DNA from 3 places in the Escherichia sp. E4742 genome. Region 2 is predicted to be linked to each of the others. Evidence: predicted binding sites of a transcription regulator. Region 2 holds the regulator's gene; each other region holds the start of a gene.

Region 1 (4,265 bases), 1.2 Mb from region 2:
TTTTTGCTTACCATTTTGAATAACAGCGCACGACCTAATGGCCCCGCCATCACACGTTCACGAACCGGGAGAGTCCGCGACACCGGACGCTCCTGCTTCGCCAGCTCTACAGCGGCTTCCAGTAAAATGGAGTGCGGAACGACATCATCCACCAGCCCCAGCTTTAACGCCTGCTTTGCCCGGAGTTGTTTACCGGTGAGGATCATCTCTAATGCTGTGCTGACGCCGATCAGGCGCGGTAAACGCTGGGTGCCGCCTGAACCGGGTAACAATCCAAGTTGTACTTCCGGCAAGCCGAGCACCGTTTTAGGATCGTCAGAGCAGACGCGACCGTGGCACGCTAATGCCAGCTCCAGCCCGCCGCCCAGGCAAGCGCCGTGAATGGCGGCAATAACCGGAACGGGCAAGGCATGAATTTCCGCCATCAACTGTTGCCCCTGCCGCGCCAGGGCTTCCGCTTCTTGCGCCGTTTTGCAGTTGCCGATCATGTTGATGTCCGCACCGGCAATAAAGTTGTCCGGTTTCGCGGAGATAAACACCACGCCGCGCAGATCTTTATTTTCGCGGAGTTGCTTAATAATGGCGCGCACCTGCGAGGCAAACTCCGCCTTCAGGGTGTTCATTTTCTCGCCAGGAACATCAATGGTGATGACGGCAATGTTGTCCAGACGCATATTGAGGGTAAATGCTGATGCCATTTCCATTATTCCGCCTCCAGAACCATTGCTGCGCCAAGCCCACCGGCAGCACAGGCAGTCACTAAACCAAATCCACCGCCACGACGGCGAAGTTCATGCAATGTCTGGGTTATCATTCGCACGCCGGTCGCTGCGAAGGGATGCCCATAAGCAATCGAACCGCCAAGTACGTTAAATTTGCTATCATCCACTTCACCGGTGGCATGAGCACGCCCCAGCACGTCGCGGGCAAAACGTTCACTGCCGAGCAACTGAATATTCGCCAACGTCTGGGCGGCAAAGGCTTCGTGCATATCAATCAATGTCAGATCGCTCATCGTCAAACCGGCACGTTCCAGCGCCAGCGGCGTTGACCAGGCTGGACCAAGCAACATGTCCTGCCAGACATCTATCGCGGTAAATGCATAACTGCGCAGATATCCCAGCGGCACCAGCCCTAATTCTTTCGCCCGCGATTCGGTCATCAGGATCACCGCCGCAGCGCCATCGGTCAGCGGCGTGCTGTTTGCCGCCGTTACCGTTCCGTGTTTGCGATCAAACGCCGGACGCAGCTTTGCGTAATCGGCAAGCGTGGAATTACCGCGAATATTATTATCTTCCGCGAACGGTTGTTTATAAGGAGGGATAAAGGCGGTCATCACTTCTTCTTTGAGTTTACCTTCCGACCACGCCTGAGCGGCTCGCTGATGCGAACGGTGCGCTAATGCATCTTGTTGTTCGCGGGTGATGCCATAGGTTTTCGCCATTTGTTCGGCGGTGTCGCCCATCCGTAATCCGGTGGAATACTCCGCTACCGCAGGCGGTACGGGCATTAAGTCACGCAAACGCAGGCGAGAAAAGAGTTTCAGCCGTTGGCTCATCGTGCGGGCTTTGTTGACATCAACCAGCACGCGCGCCAGCTTTTTACTAACGCCAATCGGCAATACCGACGAGGAATCTGCCCCACCGGCAATCCCCGCACGAATAGTTCCCGCCATCAGGCTTTCGGCGACGTTTGCAACAGCCTGGAAACTGGTGGCACAGGCACGACTGACGCTGTAAGCATCGGTATGGACTTTCATTCCGGTGCCAAGAACAATTTCACGCGCAATGTTGGGGGCTTCCGGCATTTGCACAACCTGACCAAATACCAGTTGTTCAATCACTTCGGCGGGGATCTCGCTACGAGCAAGCAGTTCTCCGACAACCATCTTCCCCAAATCAACTGCGGGAATGCCATGAAAAGCCGTCGCCTGGCGAGCAAAAGGCGTGCGTAATCCGCTAACGATGGCGATACGATCGCCCTGGCGGGTAACCAGCGGTAAAACCTGACCCATAACACTCCCCTGTAAAAAAATATATAAAGTGGTCTGACCTGATCATAGTCTTAACCATTTTTTTACATTTAGCCAAGTGGAGAAAAGGGAAAGTGGGAGCTATGACACAGTGAAGACAGGAGAAAGAAAAGAAAACGCCCCTGCCTGTTGCTGGCAGGGGCGTACGTACCCGAGAGGAATTAACGCAGACCCAGCTGGAAGATCAGCATTTCAGCTTCGCAGGCAAAAGTGAAATCGATATCCAGGCGAACACCGTCAGACTCTTCAGTGAAAGTCGGGGTGATTTTGCAAGGTTCGGATTCCACGCCACGGGCTTTTTCAGTCAGCGCCGCCAGCGTTTGTTCTGCTTCTGCGCGGTTTGCAAACACGCGGCTGTAAGACGCGGTGCAATCGGAGTTGTCCATAATGGTGCCAACATCCATACAGCAGCAAACCGGGGTTTCATCAGCACTACATTTACTCATCGTTGATTTCCTCTGTATGTGCACCCAAGGTGCCAGATAAACGTTGCGGATATTTTACGCTTCCGGAAAGTACTGCTCCAGTTGTTAATTCTGCAAAATCGGATAAGTGACCGAAATCACAATTAAAAATGATCTAAAACAAAATTCACCCGAATCCATGAGTGCGTCACCTCTAAATTTTGCCAGCTGGATCGCGTTTCTTAGATCATATTTGAAAAAATATGGAAACATACTTGCAACATTCCATCTGGTCAGACCTATACTCTCGCCACTGGTCTGATTTCTAAGATGTACATCAGCCCCTACACTTCGCGCTCCTGTTACAGCACGTAACATAGTTTGTATAAAAATAAATTATTGAGGTTATGGTCATGAGCCAGAAAACCCTGTTTACAAAGTCTGCTCTCGCAGTCGCAGTGGCACTTATCTCCACCCAGGCCTGGTCGGCAGGCTTTCAGTTAAACGAATTTTCTTCCTCTGGCCTGGGTCGGGCTTATTCAGGGGAAGGCGCAATTGCCGATGATGCAGGTAACGTCAGCCGTAACCCCGCGTTGATTACCATGTTTGACCGCCCAACTTTTTCAGCGGGCGCGGTTTATATTGATCCGGATGTGAATATCAGCGGAACTTCTCCGTCTGGTCGTAGCCTCGACGCAGATAACATCGCACCTACGGCATGGGTTCCGAACGCACACTTTGTTGCGCCGATTAATGACCAATTTGGTTGGGGGGCTTCCATTACCTCTAACTATGGTCTGGCAACAGAATTTAACGACACTTATGCAGGCGGTTCTGTCGGCGGTACAACTGACCTTGAAACCGTGAACATGAACTTAAGCGGTGCCTACCGCTTAAACAACGCCTGGAGTTTCGGTCTTGGTCTGAACGCCGTCTATGCTCGTGCGAAAATTGAACGTTTCGCGGGCGATCTGGGGCAACTGGTTGCTGGTCAGATTATGCAATCTCCAGCCGGACGGACACCACAGGGACAAGCACTGGCGGCAACCGCTAATGGTATTGAAAGCAATACCAAAATCGCTCACCTGAACGGTAACCAATGGGGCTTCGGTTGGAATGCCGGTATCCTGTATGAACTGGATAAAAATAACCGCTACGCGTTGACCTACCGTTCTGAAGTAAAAATTGATTTCAAAGGTAACTACAGCAGCGATCTGCCAATTGGTTTGAATAACTACAACTTTGGTTTGCCAGGTGCCACAGGTGGCGCAACACAGTCAGGATATCTGACGCTGAATCTGCCTGAAATGTGGGAAGTATCTGGTTATAACCGTGTAGCGCCGCAGTGGGCGATTCACTATAGTCTGGCTTACACTAGCTGGAGTCAGTTCCAACAACTGAAAGCAACATCAACCAGTGGTGATACGCTGTTCCAGAAGCATGAAGGCTTTAAAGATGCTTACCGCATAGCGTTGGGTACAACTTATTACTACGATGATAACTGGACCTTCCGTACCGGTATTGCCTTCGATGACAGCCCGGTTCCGGCACAGAACCGTTCTATCTCCATTCCGGATCAGGACCGTTTCTGGCTGAGCGCAGGTACTACTTATGCATTTAATAAAGATGCTTCTGTAGATGTTGGTGTCTCTTATATGCACGGTCAGAGCGTGAAGATCAACGAAGGGCCATATCAGTTCGAGTCTGAAGGTAAAGCCTGGCTGTTCGGTACTAACTTTAACTACGCGTTCTAATAACACGTAAGTTTAATAAGAAAAAAGGTGAGTTTTACGACTCACCTTTTTTATTTGCGGCTTATTCAGAATCGA
Region 2 (4,265 bases):
CCATCGCTGAAATGGTGTGCATTGTATTCAGATGGCCAATAACGCGTTGTAAATGCTGCTCCAGCGTGCCAGACGCGCCTTCGTGTGGCAGCATCTCTGGCGAGTCTATGATATTGGCGTCACCAGAACTACCCGGTTCATCATATTCCAGGCGCTGCTGACAGCGTTGAATAGCGATTTCACAAGACTGCAAATATTCCTGCGCCAGCTCCGGTGGTAATGTCCGGTGTTCTCGCGCCAGCGTGGTCATGGCATTAATATGTTCAACAATAAACTGACTATGTGTTACCCACAGTTTCATGTCAGCCAGATAATGGCTGTTAAATGCCGGTTCCTGCATCGCCTGATTTAATGAGTTATACAGAGTGTTATGTGCCTGATTAACCCGCATTCGCTGCCAGGCCAGTGGTGTTGGTTGCGGATCTTTACTCAGGATCAGACGAATCGCTTCCTGGTAGGTTTCTAAAGCATCATGGGCGTTCTTACGCAATAACCCGCTCTGCCACTGCGGCCATAGCCAAACTGTGCCGCCGAAGGCAATCAGACAGCCGATGATAGTATCGATAAGACGCGGAATGATGTATTGCTCGCCATTCAGCCATAACAGTTGCAGGGTATATACAGCGGTAATGGTAAAACCGACCGTCGCCCAGCCGTAGTTTTTGCGCAATATCAGGTAACTGGCGAGCGTGGTGAAAAGCATCAGCGTCAGGGTGTAACCTTCAGGGATTTTAAAGTGCAGCGCAACGCCTGCAATAATTAATCCAACCACGGTTCCCACAGAACGATTCACAATCCGCAGGCGAGTAGCGCCATAACCATTTTGCGTCACCAGCAATACCGTCATTAGTATCCAATAGGATTTCGGCAGATGCAGCGCGGTGCCCATCAGACTGGCAATGCTTAACATCACACTCAGTCGTCCGGCATTACGCAGTGCTGGCGATTTCAGGGAAAGATAGCTTTTCAGCGCCGGAAGTAATGGCATCCGCCGCTGTTTATCCGCCAGCAGATCGCGGGCATAGAGCGGTTTCTGGGTACGCAGCACACGAGCGATGCGGCTGAAGTGCCAGTAGCAGAATTGCCCTACAGGGTTATCTGGATGCTGGCGGGCGATTTTCTCCAGTGCGCCAATTTGCTTTTCCATCGTAAAACGCGTCGGCAGGCGATGGTAAAGAATATCATCAGCCAGCACGCGCAGGCGAGCGGCGACGGTTTGCGCATTCCAGCGGATAACTTCTTCCGCATGGCTACGCTCAACCAGCTTTTGCACCTCTTCCGGCTGATGCAAACTGACCGAGATGTGTTCCTGTAAATCCAGTGCCTCCTGGAAAATGCGCAACATCCGCTTGTAGTCAGTATTATTTTGCGCGGAAAGCATGTGCATTTGCTGATAGCACTGGGTAATTAAATCGACCGCTTTTTGCTGGCGTTCCAGCAGCGGTGGCAACGCTTTCTCAGGATCGGTGTGCTGGGTAAGCAGGCTGTATTTGGCTTCGCAATAATCTGCCAGTTCACGGTACAGCAGGCTAAGTGACTCGCGTAGCGGTTGTTCGCGCCAGAGCCAGAACCAAAACCAGTTAAACAGCCCATACCAGAGTGTGCCTAACGCATAAATGAGCAATGGCTCCCATACCGGCATATATCCCGCCAGACTGAGGGTAAAAATGGCAGCCAGCAGCGATGCAGGAAGCAATTTTGCGTGTAATGGGCCTAACTCGGCAGTAACGCCAAGTATCAACGTTAACCCCGTCAGCAGAAATGGCAGGGGGATATCTTTTTCCAGCAGCAGTTGTGTTAGCAAGCTGCAGGTGGCAAACAGCGACGCACCAATAATTAAACGTTTGAAAAAACGTTTATGGGGGGTATCAAGCCCTGCAATATTGCAACAGGCGGGGACGAGGGAAAAGAGCAGCCCGAGTCTTAATTCGCCAAGCAACAGACCAACGGCCACGGGCAAACATAGCACCAGCGTTTGTCGTAGTGCGTAGTTAATATCGGGATGATAAATCAGTCTGCGCCACATCGGTTTAAACAAAATGGCGCGCTACCAGGTAACGCGCCACTCCGATGGGATCAACGGGTGCCGTAAACGACGATGGTTTTTCCGTGTGCGGAGATCAGGTTCTGATCTTCCAGCATCTTCAGAATGCGTCCCACGGTTTCACGAGAACAGCCGACAATTTGACCAATTTCCTGACGGGTAATTTTAATTTGCATACCGTCCGGGTGAGTCATAGCATCCGGTTGTTTCGCCAGATTCAGCAGAGTCTGTGCAATGCGACCCGTTACATCGAGGAAAGCGAGGTTGCCCACTTTCTCTGAAGTGACTTGCAGACGACGTGCCATCTGTGCGGAGAGACGCATCAGAATATCCGGGTTTACCTGAATTAATTGGCGGAATTTTTTGTAGGAAATTTCAGCCACTTCACAGGCAGTTTTCGCACGTACCCATGCGCTACGTTCCTGGCCTTCTTCAAACAGGCCCAATTCGCCAATAAAATCACCCTGATTCAGATAAGAGAGGATCATTTCTTTACCCTCCTCGTCTTTGATCAGCACTGCCACAGAGCCTTTAACGATGTAGTACAGCGTTTCCGCTTTTTCACCCTGGTGAATAAGCGTGCTCTTGGATGGGTACTTATGAATGTGGCAATGAGACAAGAACCATTCGAGAGTCGGGTCTGTTTGCGGTTTGCCAAGCACCATGCGCGGTTATCCTCTGTTATAAGCTTTCTCCAGAGCCAGAAAACGCCGCTGTCTCTGGATTGCCGAAATGTGCTTCCCGCTACCTGGGAAGGGGCTATCAACTGAACTGCACGGTAATGTGGCGTCCTTTACATACATGCAGTACATCAATGTATTACTGTAGCATCCTGACTGTTTTAGCATAGCTTTCGCGTTGTGTCTCCTGGTGTCTCGCTTCAGCATGACCCAGGTCGCCTTCCGTTGCGCGATTTGGTCAGTACGCGTACTCTGTCAGGAAAATTGACGCAATGGAGTTCCGATTATGCAAGCGCGTGTGAAGTGGGTTGAAGGGTTAACTTTTTTGGGCGAATCTGCCTCTGGTCACCAGATTTTAATGGATGGCAACTCTGGCGATAAAGCGCCCAGCCCGATGGAAATGGTGCTGATGGCGGCGGGTGGCTGTAGCGCCATTGATGTGGTTTCTATCCTGCAAAAAGGGCGTCAGGATGTGGTCGATTGTGAAGTAAAATTAACCTCTGAACGCCGCGAAGAGGCTCCCCGCCTGTTTACCCATATCAATTTGCATTTTATCGTCACCGGTCGCGACCTGAAGGACGCAGCGGTTGCGCGTGCGGTCGATCTATCAGCCGAGAAGTATTGCTCAGTCGCGTTGATGCTGGAAAAAGCGGTGAATATTACCCACTCGTATGAAGTGGTTGCTGCGTGATTTAACTATCCCGTTGTGAAGCCGGATAGTATTTTATCCGGCGTAATAGCAGAGTTACTCGATTTTCTTTCCTTCCATCAATCGCTGCACCAGCGGCAGCATAATTAACTCCATTGCCAGACCCATTTTGCCGCCCGGCACCACTAATGTATTGATGTGGGAAATGAATGAGCCCTGCAACATCGCCAGTAGCCAGGGGAAATCGATCTCTTCCAGATTACGAAAATGGATCACCACAAAGCTTTCATCTAGCGATGGAATGCCTTTTGCCGCGAACGGGTTTGAAGTGTCGACGGTGGGAACGCGCTGGAAGTTAAGATGGGTGCGGGAAAATTGCGGTGTGATGTAGTTGATATAATCTTCCATTGAGCGAACTACCGAGTCCATCACCGCTTCTCGCGAGTGCCCGCGCTCGCCGGTATCGCGAATGAGTTTTTGAATCCACTCAAGGTTAACGATAGGCACTACGCCAACCAGTAAGTCTACATGCTGCGCAACGTTATGTTGCGGGGTGACTACGCCGCCGTGTAAACCTTCATAAAACAGTACATCGGTCGGTTCCGGTAAAGGTTGCCATGGGGTGAATGTCCCCGGTACCTGATTCCACGGTACGGCTTCGTCGTAGGTATGTAGATATTTGCGAGATTTCCCTTTGCCGCTCTGGCCATATTCAATAAAGGTCTGTTCCAGCAGGCCGAAGTCGTTAGCTTCGGGACCGAAGTAGCTGATATGCCGCCCGGCGTCGCGCGCTTTGCGGATCGCCATGTCCATTTCCGGGCGGGTGTAGCGGTGAAAACTGTCGCCTTCCACCTCGGCGGCTTGCAGATTTAACTGGGCGAATATTTTACGA
Region 3 (4,265 bases), 920 kb from region 2:
CCGACGTTAACGAGGAATTTCAGGCGATCGCCAATCTCTTTGAGGATTTTTTCCGCAATCTTCGCCCGCTGACCAGCGAGTTTGAGATTGTTGAAAAACTCCATCGCATGACCAATGCTCATGTCGGAGATAGCAGGCAGCGGCGTATTCTCGACATACACGTGGCGTGCTTCCCGACGCAGACGTGTTCCGTCGCAGCTGGTACACGGGCGATTGCTGATAAACTTGGCTAACTCTTCGCGTACCGCGCTGGATTCCGTCTCTTTATAACGGCGCTCCATATTGTGCAGCACGCCTTCGAACGGATGACGACGAATGGAGGTATCGCCGCGATCGTTCATGTATTTGAATTCAATGTTTTCTTTGCCAGAACCGTACAACACCACTTTATGCACGTTCGCGCTCAGGCTGCCCCACGGCGCTTCGACGTCGAACTTATAGTGATCTGCCAGCGATTTCAGCATCTGGAAGTAATAGAAGTTGCGGCGATCCCAGCCGCGGATCGCACCGCCAGCCAGCGACAGTTCCGGATTCTGGATCACGCGATCGGGATCGAAATATTGCTGTACGCCGAGGCCATCACAGGTCGGGCAGGCCCCCGCCGGATTGTTAAACGAAAACAGACGCGGTTCCAGTTCACGCATACTGTAGCCGCAAATCGGACAGGCGAAGTTGGCGGAGAAAAGCAGTTCTTCCGCTTTTGGATCGTCCATATCAGCGACGACCGCTGTACCGCCAGAAAGCTCCAGCGCCGTTTCAAACGACTCAGCCAGACGTTGGGTAAGATCGTCACGCACCTTGAAGCGATCAACCACCACTTCAATGGTGTGTTTCTTTTGCAGCTCCAGTTTCGGTGGATCGGAAAGATCGCAGACTTCGCCATCTATGCGTGCACGGATGTAGCCCTGACTTGCCAGATTCTCCAGCGTTTTCGTGTGTTCGCCTTTGCGCTCTTTAATAATCGGCGCCAGCAGCATCAGACGTTTACCTTCCGGCTGCGAAAGCACGTTATCCACCATCTGGCTGACGGTTTGCGCCGCCAGCGGAACATCGTGGTCCGGGCAGCGCGGCTCACCGACGCGAGCGTACAGAAGACGCAAATAGTCGTGGATTTCGGTGATTGTCCCCACCGTAGAGCGCGGGTTATGAGACGTCGATTTCTGTTCAATTGAGATGGCAGGAGAAAGCCCCTCAATATGGTCGACATCCGGCTTTTCCATCAGTGACAGAAATTGCCGCGCGTAGGCGGAAAGGGATTCAACGTAACGACGCTGCCCTTCGGCATATAAGGTGTCGAAAGCGAGCGAGGATTTGCCAGAACCCGAAAGCCCGGTCACGACAATGAGTTTGTCGCGGGGGATAACGAGGTTGATGTTTTTGAGATTATGGGTGCGGGCGCCCCGAACTTCGATCTTATCCATTCACCTTTCCCGGATTAAACGCTTTTTTGCCCGGTGGCATGGTGCTACCGGCGATCACAAACGGTTAATTATGACACAGAATGACCTGAATGAATATACAGTGTTGGAATGCAAAACCCAGAGCGCTATGTAACAATGTTTGACCAGAATTGTTTAGCGGAACCGAGGTCACAACATAGTAAAACCGCTATTGGTAATGCTACAATCGCGCGTTTACACTTATTAGAACGTTTTTTTCAGGAGACATGAACATGGCCAGCAGAGGCGTAAACAAGGTTATTCTCGTTGGTAATCTGGGTCAGGACCCGGAAGTACGCTACATGCCAAATGGTGGCGCAGTTGCCAACATTACGCTGGCTACTTCCGAATCCTGGCGTGATAAAGCGACCGGCGAGATGAAAGAGCAGACTGAATGGCACCGCGTTGTGCTGTTCGGCAAACTGGCTGAAGTGGCCAGCGAATATCTGCGTAAAGGTTCCCAGGTTTATATCGAAGGTCAGCTGCGTACCCGCAAATGGACCGATCAATCCGGTCAGGATCGCTACACCACGGAAGTGGTGGTGAACGTTGGCGGCACCATGCAGATGCTGGGTGGTCGTCAGGGCGGTGGCGCTCCGGCTGGCGGTAACGTCGGTGGCGGTCAGCCGCAGGGCGGTTGGGGCCAGCCTCAGCAACCGCAGGGTGGTAATCAGTTCAGCGGCGGCGCGCAGTCTCGCCCGCAGCAGTCCGCTCCGGCAGCGCCGTCTAACGAGCCGCCGATGGATTTCGATGACGATATCCCATTCTGATTTTGTTTTAAAACAATAGATTATATTGTTTTAAGGTAGGTGATTAACGCATCTGCCAGGGATAAAAAAGAAGCCTCCATTATGGAGGCTTCTGCATATCACACCAAAATCATCGGCCATTGTGGCGGTGCCTGATTTGTGGCTTCCACTATTACCGACTCAATATTGTGCCAGATTGCGGCAATATCCATCATTGTGATTCCGAGCAGTCCCATCGCGAACCAGCAGGCGGAAATAACGCCCAGGCCACTACTGATCACCGCGAGCCCAACGTAATCAGACCGCCGAAAACGGATGTTGAGCGTACTTGCCAGAAACATCAGTACGGCGCTAAGAAGCTGCCAGCGAAGAAGAACCACGCCAGTGGTGAGGGTAGCCATCGAACATTTCCTCTGAAAATAACCGATGCCCTGGACAGCACGGTGTTGTTCACAGGAGGCGTGATGCACTCTGGCTATCATGGGGCTTACAAAATACCAAAATGAAACAATTAGTGTGTTTCATTATTTTTGTGAACTATATCACAATTGGTTGTTTGTTAGCCAGATAGAGTCGCTATTTTTATTAGCGTGCTTATTTTGTGGTTTTTCAGTGGCGTCGTGGAAATACAAAATATCGTACATTCCTGACTGACCCGCATTTTTAGTAAATTCTTTTTGATATCAGCGTGTTATTTTTATTAAAACAACGATTATAAAGGTATCAATTTCAAATCAGGCAAAAGTGCTATTTATACCGTAAGATTTATCTAACGTCGTCGGTGGCCAGGGTTTTCACCTTGCAATGACCAGCTATAACCAGACAGGGAATTGATAGAAATGAGTCATCGTGCACGACACAAGTTGCTGGCGTTGCCGGGCATTATCTTTGTAGCACTTCTTCCCATCATCCTGTCACTATGGATTGCCTTCATTTGGGCAAAATCAGAAGTGAACAATCAGCTTCGTGTCTTTGCCCAACTGGCGCTGGATAAATCCGAGCTGGTCATTCAACAGGCTGATTCAGCGAGCGATGAAGCGGAACGCTATCAGGGGCAAGTTTGTACTCCGGATCATCAGAAGCGAATGTTGAATATTATTCGTGGCTATCTTTATATCAATGAACTGATATATGCCCAGGATAACCGTTTTTTATGTTCTTCGCTTATCGCTCCCGCTGACGGATATATGATCGCCCCCGCGGATTATAAGCGTGACCCTGACATTTCTATCTATTATTACCGCGATACCCCTTTTTTCTCCGGTTATAAAATGACTTATATGCAGCGGGGTAATTATGTGGCGGTCATCAATCCTTTATTCTGGAGTGAGGTGATATCTGACGATCCGACGCTGCAATGGGGCGTGTATGATACGGTGACGAAAACCTTTTTTTCGTTAAGTCATCAGGCCTCGGCTGAAACGTTTACTCCGTTAATTCATCTGAATGATTTAACGGTGCAAAGAAATGGTCATTTGTATGCAATGGTACATTCAACAAAACGCCCAATAGCGGCCATTGTTGCCACTTCAAATAAACGTCTTATCGCTCATTTTTATAATCATCTTATCTTTGCTTTGCCCGCAGGTATTTTTTGCAGTCTGGTACTACTGTTACTTTGGTTCCGGATTAGCCAGGAGTACCAGTCACCCAAACGCAAATTGCAACGCGCCCTCGAAAAAAGACAGCTTTGTCTTTATTACCAGCCAATTATCGATATCAAAACAGAAAAATGTATTGGCGCTGAAGCGTTGCTACGTTGGCCAGGTGGCCAGGGGCAAGTGATGAGTCCGGCAGAGTTTATCCCATTGGCGGAAAAAGAGGGGATGATTGAGTTAGTCACTGATTATGTTATTGATAATGTATTCAGCGATCTGGGGGCGTATCTGGCAACACATGCCGATCGCTATGTTTCTATTAACCTGTCGGCCTCCGACTTTCATACATCGCGTTTAATTGCGCGAACCAATCAGAAAATAGAGCAATACGCGGTGCGTCCGCAGCAAATTAAATTTGAAGTTACTGAACATGCGTTTCTTGATGTCACCAAAATGACGCCGATTATTCATGCTTTCCG

The links. The regulator CRP, encoded in region 2, controls carbon source genes, mostly activating them, when cyclic AMP is high. The targets are predictions, from matches to a motif close to ATGTGANNNNNNTCACAT.
Region 1: FEM44_RS01890 (YfcZ/YiiS family protein) is a predicted target of CRP. The motif match lies at 2,583-2,600, and genes of this name have one in related genera.
Region 3: FEM44_RS12175 (YjcB family protein) is a predicted target of CRP. The motif match lies at 2,719-2,736, and genes of this name have one in related genera.

Annotation. Positions count from the first base shown of each region.
Region 1 covers NZ_CP040443.1:390,866-395,130, forward strand. The annotation lists gene fadJ (fatty acid oxidation complex subunit alpha FadJ) at 1-704, opposite strand, end outside; gene fadI (acetyl-CoA C-acyltransferase FadI) at 704-2,014, opposite strand; gene FEM44_RS01890 (YfcZ/YiiS family protein) at 2,194-2,478, opposite strand; gene fadL (long-chain fatty acid transporter FadL) at 2,850-4,190, shown strand; gene mlaA (phospholipid-binding lipoprotein MlaA) at 4,252-4,265, opposite strand, start outside.
Region 2 covers NZ_CP040443.1:1,583,836-1,588,100, reverse strand. The annotation lists gene FEM44_RS07765 (YccS/YhfK family putative transporter) at 1-2,026, opposite strand, end outside; gene crp (cAMP-activated global transcriptional regulator CRP) at 2,077-2,709, opposite strand; gene FEM44_RS07755 (OsmC family protein) at 3,011-3,415, shown strand; gene FEM44_RS07750 (phosphoribulokinase) at 3,470-4,265, opposite strand, start outside.
Region 3 covers NZ_CP040443.1:2,501,357-2,505,621, forward strand. The annotation lists gene uvrA (excinuclease ABC subunit UvrA) at 1-1,421, opposite strand, end outside; gene ssb1 (single-stranded DNA-binding protein SSB1) at 1,673-2,209, shown strand; gene FEM44_RS12175 (YjcB family protein) at 2,308-2,589, opposite strand; gene FEM44_RS12180 (EAL domain-containing protein) at 3,028-4,265, shown strand, end outside.